Regions from separate parts of the Halomonas sp. CKK8 genome, predicted to be linked through region 2. Evidence: riboswitches for the same ligand, from Rfam matches in the RefSeq annotation. Region 2 holds a riboswitch; each other region holds the start of a gene.
What was found. Region 2 has a riboswitch for thiamine pyrophosphate ahead of thiM (hydroxyethylthiazole kinase). Riboswitches for the same ligand answer to the same signal wherever they lie in the genome.
Positions count from the first base shown of each region.

Region 1: linked by a shared signal. The riboswitch ahead of thiC (phosphomethylpyrimidine synthase ThiC) and the one ahead of thiM (hydroxyethylthiazole kinase) in region 2 are both predicted to bind thiamine pyrophosphate.
Region 3: linked by a shared signal. The riboswitch ahead of thiO (glycine oxidase ThiO) and the one ahead of thiM (hydroxyethylthiazole kinase) in region 2 are both predicted to bind thiamine pyrophosphate.
Region 4: linked by a shared signal. The riboswitch ahead of P8934_RS02800 (sodium:solute symporter) and the one ahead of thiM (hydroxyethylthiazole kinase) in region 2 are both predicted to bind thiamine pyrophosphate.

Region 1 is NZ_CP121193.1:2,816,172-2,818,367, reverse strand. Features, by position in the region: gene thiC (phosphomethylpyrimidine synthase ThiC) at 1-1,182, opposite strand, end outside; TPP riboswitch at 1,262-1,373, opposite strand; gene tenA (thiaminase II) at 1,460-2,128, opposite strand.
Region 2 is NZ_CP121193.1:3,713,867-3,716,062, reverse strand. Features, by position in the region: gene thiM (hydroxyethylthiazole kinase) at 1-796, opposite strand, end outside; TPP riboswitch at 835-935, opposite strand; gene P8934_RS17580 (glycosyltransferase) at 979-1,767, opposite strand; gene P8934_RS17575 (hypothetical protein) at 1,972-2,196, opposite strand, start outside.
Region 3 is NZ_CP121193.1:1,723,365-1,725,560, reverse strand. Features, by position in the region: gene argF (ornithine carbamoyltransferase) at 1-391, shown strand, start outside; gene P8934_RS08315 (hypothetical protein) at 513-818, shown strand; TPP riboswitch at 892-1,014, shown strand; gene thiO (glycine oxidase ThiO) at 1,078-2,175, shown strand; gene thiS (sulfur carrier protein ThiS) at 2,172-2,196, shown strand, end outside.
Region 4 is NZ_CP121193.1:578,869-581,064, forward strand. Features, by position in the region: gene P8934_RS02790 (DegQ family serine endoprotease) at 1-22, opposite strand, end outside; gene P8934_RS02795 (ATP-dependent zinc protease) at 90-653, opposite strand; TPP riboswitch at 940-1,059, shown strand; partial or broken gene P8934_RS02800 (sodium:solute symporter) at 1,049-2,196, shown strand, end outside.

The DNA of each region.
Region 1 (2,196 bases), 900 kb from region 2:
CGAGCCCGGGCGCAGGCCGTCGCCCAGCGAGAAGGCCACGTCGTAGCGCTGGCAGATCTCGCAGATCTCCTCGAAGTGGGTGTAGAGGAAGCTCTCCCGGTGATGGAAGAGGCACCACTTGGCCATGATCGAGCCGCCCCGGGAGACGATGCCGGTGACCCGCTTGGCGGTCAGCGGCACATAGCGCAGCAGCACGCCGGCATGGATGGTGAAGTAGTCCACGCCCTGCTCGGCCTGCTCGATCAGGGTGTCGCGGAACACCTCCCAGGTCAGGTCCTCGGCGACGCCGTTCACCTTCTCCAGCGCCTGGTAGATCGGCACGGTGCCGATCGGCACCGGGGCGTTGCGAATGATCCACTCGCGGGTCTCGTGGATGTTCTGCCCGGTGGAGAGGTCCATGACGGTGTCCGAGCCCCAGCGGATGCCCCAGGTCATCTTGTCGACCTCGTCCTCGATGGAGGAGGTCACCGCCGAGTTGCCCAGGTTGCCGTTGATCTTCACCAGGAAATTGCGGCCGATGATCATCGGCTCGGATTCCGGGTGGTTGATGTTGCAGGGGATGATGGCCCGGCCGGCTGCCACTTCCTGGCGGACGAACTCCGGGGTGATTTCCTCGGGGAGCTTGGCGCCGAAGCCCTGGCCCGGGTGCTGGTGGCCGAGGATACGCTCGACCTCCTCGGTTCCCAGGGCTTGTCGACGCTGATTTTCCCGGATGGCGATAAATTCCATCTCCGGGGTGATGATCCCCTGGCGGGCATAATGGAGCTGGGTGACGTTGTGGCCCTCCTTGGCGCGCCGCGGCGAGCGGGTCAGGTCGAAGCGCAACTGGGCGAGCGTGGGGTCATTGGCGCGGCGCCGGCCGTACTCGGAGCTGGGCCCATCGAGGAACTCGGTGTCGTCGCGCGCCTCGATCCAGGCGCGGCGCAGCTCGGGCAGGCCCTTTCGCAGGTCGACCTCGGCATCCGGGTCGGTGTAGGGGCCGGAGGTGTCGTAGACCAGCAGCGGCGGGTTCTGCTCATCGGCGCCGGAGGTCCTGGTGGGCGAGAGCGATATCTCGCGGAAGGGCACGCGGATGTCCGGGCGCGAGCCCTCGACGTAGACCTTGCGCGAGCCGGGCAACGGCTGGACGGCGGCCGCGTCGACGCGGGCGGTCTCGGCGAGGAAGTGGGCGGTCTTGCTCATGGTGTTCTCCCTTGGATTGTCGGGGTCTTGTCAGGGAGGACACAGGCGGGAAGGACAGGGGCTGCGGCGTCAGGGGGCACACGGCCTGTCGCTTGATCCCTACGCTGGTCCTAGCCAGTTCAGGTTCAACGGGATCCATGCTCGAATGCGCATGATCTCAGCCGTCTTCAACGGCACCCCGTCAAGCGAGTGGTCGGGCGACCTTTCGGTCACCAGTGTGGTGCTGCCCGCTGGCATGACCAGATCCAGCGGGCGGGTGGCAATGGGGGCCAGTGCCTCAGCTGGCGAGCTCCAGCCCCATCTGCCAGAAGTCGATCTCCAGTCGCGTGGCATCGCGGAACACGCTGCAGAGCTCCGCGAAGCGGCGCGGTGTCACCTCCGCCAGGCGGGTATCGAGCCACTCGAGCTCGGCATGCATGGCGGCCTGGAAGTCGTCGCTCTCGTACATGGCGATCCAGGCGTCATAGGGGTTGGCGTCGCCTCGCACGGTGAAGGACTGGGCATTCAACCAGTTGGCGATCTCGCCGTAGCCCACCAGGCAGGGGGCCAGCGCCACGTGCAGGTCGAGCAGGTCGCCGCGGTGGCCGGTGTCGAGCACGTAGCGGGTGTAGGCGAGGGTCGCGCGGGCCTCGGGCAGGGCGGCGAGGTCGGCCTCGCTGATGCCCCATTCCCGGCAGTAGCCCACGTGCAGGTCGAGCTCCACGTCGAGGATCGCCCTGAGCCCCTCGTGGGCCTGGCGCAGGTCCTCCAGGGTGCGACTCTTGTAGCCGGCCAGCGCATAGGCGCGGGCGAAGTGTATCAGGAAGAGGTAGTCCTGCTGCAGGTAGTGGCGGAAGGCGCGCTCGTCGAGGGTGGCGTCGCCCAGGCCGCATACGAACGGGTGCTCGATATAGGCGCGCCAGTCGTCCTGGCAGGCGGTGGTGAGATCACTGAAGCGGTAGCCCATCTTGCCTCCGGTAGCGGTATCGATCCGGAGCATGGGCGAGGGAGGGGTGGCCGGACAGCGGCGCCGAG
Region 2 (2,196 bases):
GGTCCACCTCCAGGCGGGCCCGTGCGGCCAGCACCTCGCCATCCAGGTGATAGAGGGCATCGAGGAAGGCCACCGCGAAGCTGCCGGGGCCACGCGCCGCCTCGCCGGCCAGCTCCCCGGCCACGGCGTAGCAGGCCAGCGCCGCCACCGTCGCCTCGAAGGGGTCCTCGGCGCCGGCCAGGAAGGCCGCCACCACACCGGTCAGCGCGCAGCCGAGGGTGGTGACCCGGGGCATCAGCGGGTGGCCGCCCTCGAGGCGGGCGAGGCGCCGGCCATCGGTGACCAGGTCCACCTCGCCGGTCACCGCGACCACCCCATCCGTCTGGCGGGCCAGCCGGGTGGCGGCGTCGCGGGCCGCCTCGGCCGGGTCGGTGCTGTCCACGCCGCGTCCGCCGCCGGCCTGCCCCGCCAGGGCGATGATCTCCGAGGCGTTGCCACGGATCACGTCCGGCGCGAGCGCCAGCAGTCGCGCGCCGGTCTCGCGGCGATAGCGCGTGGCGCCCACCGCCACCGGGTCCAGCACCCAGGGCCGCCCCGTCTCCCCGACGGCCAGGGCGGAGGCCTCCATGGCCTCGACCCAGTGGGGCGAGAGGGTGCCGATGTTGATCGTCAGGGCGCCGGCCAGCGCGGTGAACTCGGCGGCCTCCTCACGGGCATGGACCATGGCCGGCGAGGCGCCGATGGCCAGCAGCACGTTGGCCATGCTGTTCATGGCCACATGGTTGGTGATGTTGTGGACCAGCGGGCTGGTCTCGCGCACCCGGGCTAGGTGCGCGGCGGGATCGATGGCAAGCATGGGGCCTCCCCGGCGCGGGAGGTGCGGCGCGGCGGCAGGTCCGGGATCGCACGACTCCCTACGCCGGCATTATCCGGGTCAGGTTCCGAGGGTGCGTCTCAGCCGTGGCGATGTCGCCGCGGCGCCCCTGTCGTCAGGTGTCCACTATCCATACCGGCCACGCGCCTGTAAAGCCGGTGGGGTCAAGGGCTATCTTCGCGGACCACGGAGGCGTGCTTCTGTTCGCGGGTCCATTTCCCCTGTGGCTTGTCGAGGTACTGGAAGTGCTCATTGGTGAAGCTGCCTTGGATACAGGCGTAGCGATAGAGCACCGTGTCCAGTCGGTGGACATCCAGTACCCGGTTGAAGACGCCGGGGCCTGTCATGTCGAAGACGCCCTTGATCGTATTTTCCTCGATATTGGTGTCGATCGCCTGGATGACCGCCTTCAGGTGCGGGCTGTTCGGGGCACTGGCGATGAAAAAGTTGTTGAGGCTTTCGCGCTTGGTGCGGATGAACAGTGACGATCGGTCGGGCCCGAGCAGGCGGCCTAACGGCCAGGTCAGGTGGGCGTCGATATCCAGATAGACACCGCCATGAGCCTGCAGTACCAGGACACGCCAGAAGTCTGCCTGGGCCGCACCGATTCGCAGTCGGGAGTAGTTCCTGTAGATGCGTCCGGAATAGTGCTGCCTGATGAAGTCGGCTCGAGCTTCGGTGATCATGAAGCGATACTCGAAGCCGGGTGCCATGCAACGGTTGAACAGGTAGTTCAGGTAGACCGGCAGGGTCACGCGGTCGGTGAAGTTGGTCTGCCAGAGGATCCGGGGAATGGCGGCCGGGTGCCGGCTACGAATCCAGGGGCCGGCCCTGGTCGGTAGGGTAAAACGCTTGTCGGGGAAGGCGAAATGAAAGGCGTAACATGCAAGCTTGAGCAGGTTGGCAGCAAGCTTGATCAGACGACTCGCCATCACTCTATGCAGTGGATTCATGGGGGTGCCTGTCGGGTTGGGGCCAGCGCGAATTCCTGAGGCGTTGCGCTGCGTATCGTTACCGTCATCCGGAGCAAGCGCAACACCCACCTGGCGACCTGCTGGTCGGAGGCACCTTCCTGCGTGGCCGCATGCCATGCGGCGCAGTGTCCTGCCGCAGTCTCTTCGCGTGCTGTCCGCATGTTGTGACGCCTGACGCTTGCCTCAGCCCATCACCTGGAAGCCAACCAGGGTGATCAGGCTGGCCAGTACCAGGCTGTTGAGGGTATCCATGTCGTCCTCCCCCTGCCAGCGGCTCGGGCAGAACAGGGCGAGTGCCATGGTGCCGAGCGTGACCAGCCCCAGCGGAAACGCGATGGGCTCCCAGACGGCGGCCAGCACGTTCAGCGCCAGCAGCGCCAGGCCGGCGAGCATCAGCGGCAGGATGGC
Region 3 (2,196 bases), 2.0 Mb from region 2:
CCAGCTGCGCATCTGCTGTCCGGAAGGCTACGAGCCACGCCAGGGCATCCTGGCGGCTGCCGGCGAGCGGGTGACTATCGTGCGCGATCCCCAGCAGGCCGTGGCGGAAGCCGACCTGGTGACCACCGACGTCTGGGCCTCCATGGGCCAGGAAGAGGAGCAGGCCAGGCGCCAGGCCGATTTCGCCGGCTTCCAGGTGAGCGAGGCGATGCTCGACCGGGCGAAGGACGACGTGCTCTTCCTGCACTGCCTGCCCGCCCACCGCGGCGAGGAGATCAGCACGACCCTGCTCGATGACCCGCGCGCCGTGGTCTGGCAGGAGGCCGGCAATCGCCTGCATGCCCAGAAGGCGCTGATCGAGTTCCTGCTGCTGGGACGCGTGGAGGGCTGAGGGACGCGCCCCGCCCGGCGGGCAGGATTCCCGGGCGGGGGCATCTTAGACCTTGGTATGACATCGACCTTCGTCGCATGTATAATGCGCTGCAGCAGAATCCTTCAGGAGATGCGGCAGCATGAGACATGACACCCCCAGCACCACCGGCATGCAGCGCAGCCTGCGCCAGTGCCTCTCCAACATGGCCGCCCTGCTCTATCGCCAGGGGCACGTCCTCGAGACGGTCACCGTTCCCCACCGCGGCCTCGACCGCCACGCCCTCGAGGCACTCGGCGAAGCCGACCGCGACTGGGCACCCTGCCAGCACGTCCTCGAGACCAGCCGGGCGGCCACCTGGAACGACCAGCAGCGCTTCGTGCTGACCGACCTCGGCCGCGAGCTGCTGTTCGACATGTTCGGCGAGGGGGCCGCCGACTGCGCCTGAACCGGACAGGATGCTCCCTCGATGCCCGGGCACGCGACGAGATTGCGTGCCCGGGCATCTTTGGTTAAGTTGGCAGGACTTGTCGGGGAGCCCCGGTACGCGCAGCAAGCCGTGCACGGGGGCTGAGATCGGTACGGCCGAACCCGTTGAACCTGATCAGGTTGATGCCTGCGGAGGGAACAAGCGGCATGTCACGCCTGCCTGCCCCCTGTCGCCTTCCCGCCTGGTCAGCCATGTCTCCTGCTGGATGGCCGCTATCTTGACAACCACCACCGATCACGTCGCCGTCGCCGGGGCCGGCCTGCTGGGGCGCCTGGTCGCCTGGCAACTGCTCGCCGACGGTCACGCCGTCACCCTCTATGACGCCGGGGACCTGGACGCCCCACCGGCTGCCGCCTGGACCGCCGCCGGCATGGTCGCGCCGCTCTGCGAGACGGCCGTCTCCGAGCGCTGCGTCCATGACATGGGCCGTTTCGCCCTGACCCAGTGGCCGCGGTGGCTCCAGGCCCTCGACGCCTCATCGCTGTGGCAGCAGCACGGCAGCCTGATGGTGGCGCACCCTCAGGACCTGGGCGAGCTCACCCAGTTCCGCCGCGACCTCGACCACGCGCTGGGCGGCAACGCCCCCTGCCAGCCCCTCGACGCCCGAGAGATCCACCGGCTGGAGCCCGACCTGGCCCCCGGCTTCCAGCAGGGCCTCTACCTGCCGGACGAGGCCCACCTGGACAACCGGGCCCTGCTCACCCGCCTGCTCGACGAGATTCGCGCCCTGGGCGGGGAGTGCCGCGCCCACTGCCCGGTGGAAACCTTCCCCGGCGAGGTCATCACCGCCGACGGCCGCCGGGGCTTCGATCTGGTCATCGACTGTCGCGGCACGGGCGCCCGGCCGCGTCACCCTAGCCTGCGCGGCGTGCGCGGCGAGACCCTGCACGTGCAGACCGACGAGATCCGGCTCTCGCGCCCGGTACGGCTGATGCATCCCCGCTACCAGCTCTATGTGGTCCCCAAGCCGGGGCATCGCTTCGTCATCGGCGCCACCCAGATCGAGAGCGAGGACCGCTCGCCGGTGTCGCTGCAGTCCTCGCTGGAGCTGGGCAGCGCCCTCTATACCCTGTCCCCGGCCTTCGCCGAGGCGCGCATCCTGGAGCAGGGGGTCAACCTGCGCCCCGCCTTCCTCGACAACCTGCCCCATGTCACCCACCGGGAGGGGCTGGTCACCGCCAACGGCCTGTTCCGGCACGGCTACCTGCTGGCCCCGGCCGTGGTCTGCCACCTGCTGGCCGGGATCCGCGGCCACGGCGAACGGCCCTTCGCCGACACTCTGGCGGCACGCCCGCCGCAGGAGAATGCTGCATGAACGAGATCACTCTGCGCCTCA
Region 4 (2,196 bases), 860 kb from region 2:
GCGTGCGTGTCTTGACTTTCACGATGGGCTCCTGTGTGGCATCGGGTGTCTGGCGTCATGATCGGCGGCGATAGCCCCGGCGGGGCCCGTCATACGCCGATATCCTCGTCATATTCCTTCCCGGAGTGTGACTTGAGGGGCGAATCATCGTTGCATTCGGGCTCATGCATGAAGGTGCCGGTCGTCTCGACACTGCCCAGGTCCTGGATCGTGCGTCGCCCGAGCAATACCGGGTAATTCATGTCGTCGCGATCCTCCAGGCTGAACTGCTCCTCGCGAAGCGTCTCCCCCATGCAGAGCGTCATCAGCACCACGGGCCGGCTCTCCACCCCGCCGGCACCTCTCACCCGCAGGTCGCGAAACACCGGCCGCTCGAAGGTCTTCGAGACGACTTCGTTCGTCGCCTCGTCCTCCAGCTCGGTAGTGAATCGCACCCAGTCCTCGCCGTCGCGCTCGAAGGCCTCGATCTCCTCGGCCTGCATCGACGACGTCAGGGCACCGGTGTCCAGCTTCACCTTGACCTCCGTGCCCCAGGGCTCGATGGTGCCCTTCTCGACCCAGCCATAGGTGTCGGGTTCGGCTGCCTGGGCGGCACTCCCCAGCAGCCCGGCGCCGAGCAAGGCCAGCAGTGTTCCTCGGATCGATCTGTGCATGCGTTTCCTCCCTGACTACACGTGGATGATGTCGGTGATGCGAATGGCAATGCGTCCATGATCCATGGACTCGCCCTGCGACCGTCATCGAGGAAACGGAGTTCCGTCATCGCCGAGAGGCGTCCCTCGCGCGAGACCTCCGGGGCCGCTTGCCCGGTGCCGCCGGCATGCCCACGGGAATCGGGCCCGGGTGGTCGCCAGGGGAGGGCGGCGCTATGATGTCCCTCGATCCCGCCGCTATCGGCCCGCCAGGCCACGATGCGAGGCGCGATCCCACAATCCATTCACTTGTCGCCAGGGGAGTCCCGTTGCCGAGAGCGTCGGCCGAGGCTGAGAGAGCGCATGGCGCTGACCCTGGAACCTGATCCGGTTCATACCGGCGGAGGAAGTGCGACATGCCCTACCTGACGTCTGCCGTGCTCGGCGCGGCGCTGCTGTGCTTTGCCTTCCTGGGCCTCCGGGCCCGCCGGGCCGATGGCCCCCTCGACGACTATGTCACCGCGCGCAACTCCCAGGGGGCCCAGTCGCTGGGCCTCTCCTTCCTGGCCTCCGGGATGGGGGCCTGGATCCTCTTCGCGCCCCCCGAGATCGGGGCCTTCGTCGGCCCGCTGGCGCTGGCCGGCTATGCCATCGGCTCGGCGCTGCCGTTCATCGTGCTCGGGCTCTATGGCCCGGCGATCCGCCGCCACCTGCCCGAGGGCGCAGCATCGGCGAGTTCGCCGAGGCCTGCTATGGCGCCGGGGTACGGCGCTGGGTGTCGCTGGTCTCGGTGCTGTATATGGCCTGCTTCCTGGCGGCGGAGTTGACGGCCATCGGTGCCATCACCGCGCTGCTCTCGGAGGTGCCGCCGGCGCTGGTGGTCATCGGCGTGGCGGTCTCCACGCTGCTCTACACGGCGGTGGGCGGCCTGAGGGCGAGCCTCGCCACCGACCGCTGGCAGGCCTGGCTACTGATCGCGCTGCTGGCCCTGGTCGGTAGCGTGGCGCTGATGCGCCTGCCCGCGATGCCGGTGGACGCCGCACTGCCGTCGATCCCCACCGGCAGCGCCCTCGCCGTGGCGCTGACCCTGGTGATCGCGGTCACCGCGGCCAACCTCTTCCATCAGGGCTACTGGCAGCGCGTCTGGGCGGCGCGCGACGACCGCGCCCTGGGTCGCGGCGCCTGGCTGGGCGGCGGCATCACCGTGCTGGTGGTCATGGTGGTCGGCGGCCTCGGCATGCTGGCGGCCATGGCCGGCGTGGCGCTGGGCGAGCCGCCGATCCCCTTCTTCGCGCTGCTCGCCGAGGCGCCGGGCTGGCTGGCCCTGCCGGCGCTGGTGCTGGCGGTGACCCTGGTCGCCTCCAGCGTGGATACCCTGCAGAACGGCCTCGCCTCGCTGGTGGTGGCAGGTTCCGGCCGGCGCGGGCTCTCCCTCGGCGCGGCACGCTGGGTCACGGTGGCGCTGATGGTGCCGGTGGTGGGCATAGCGCTGCAGGGGCTCTCGGTGCTGCGGCTTTTCCTGATCGCCGACCTGCTCTGTGCGGCCATCGTGGTGCCGGTGCTG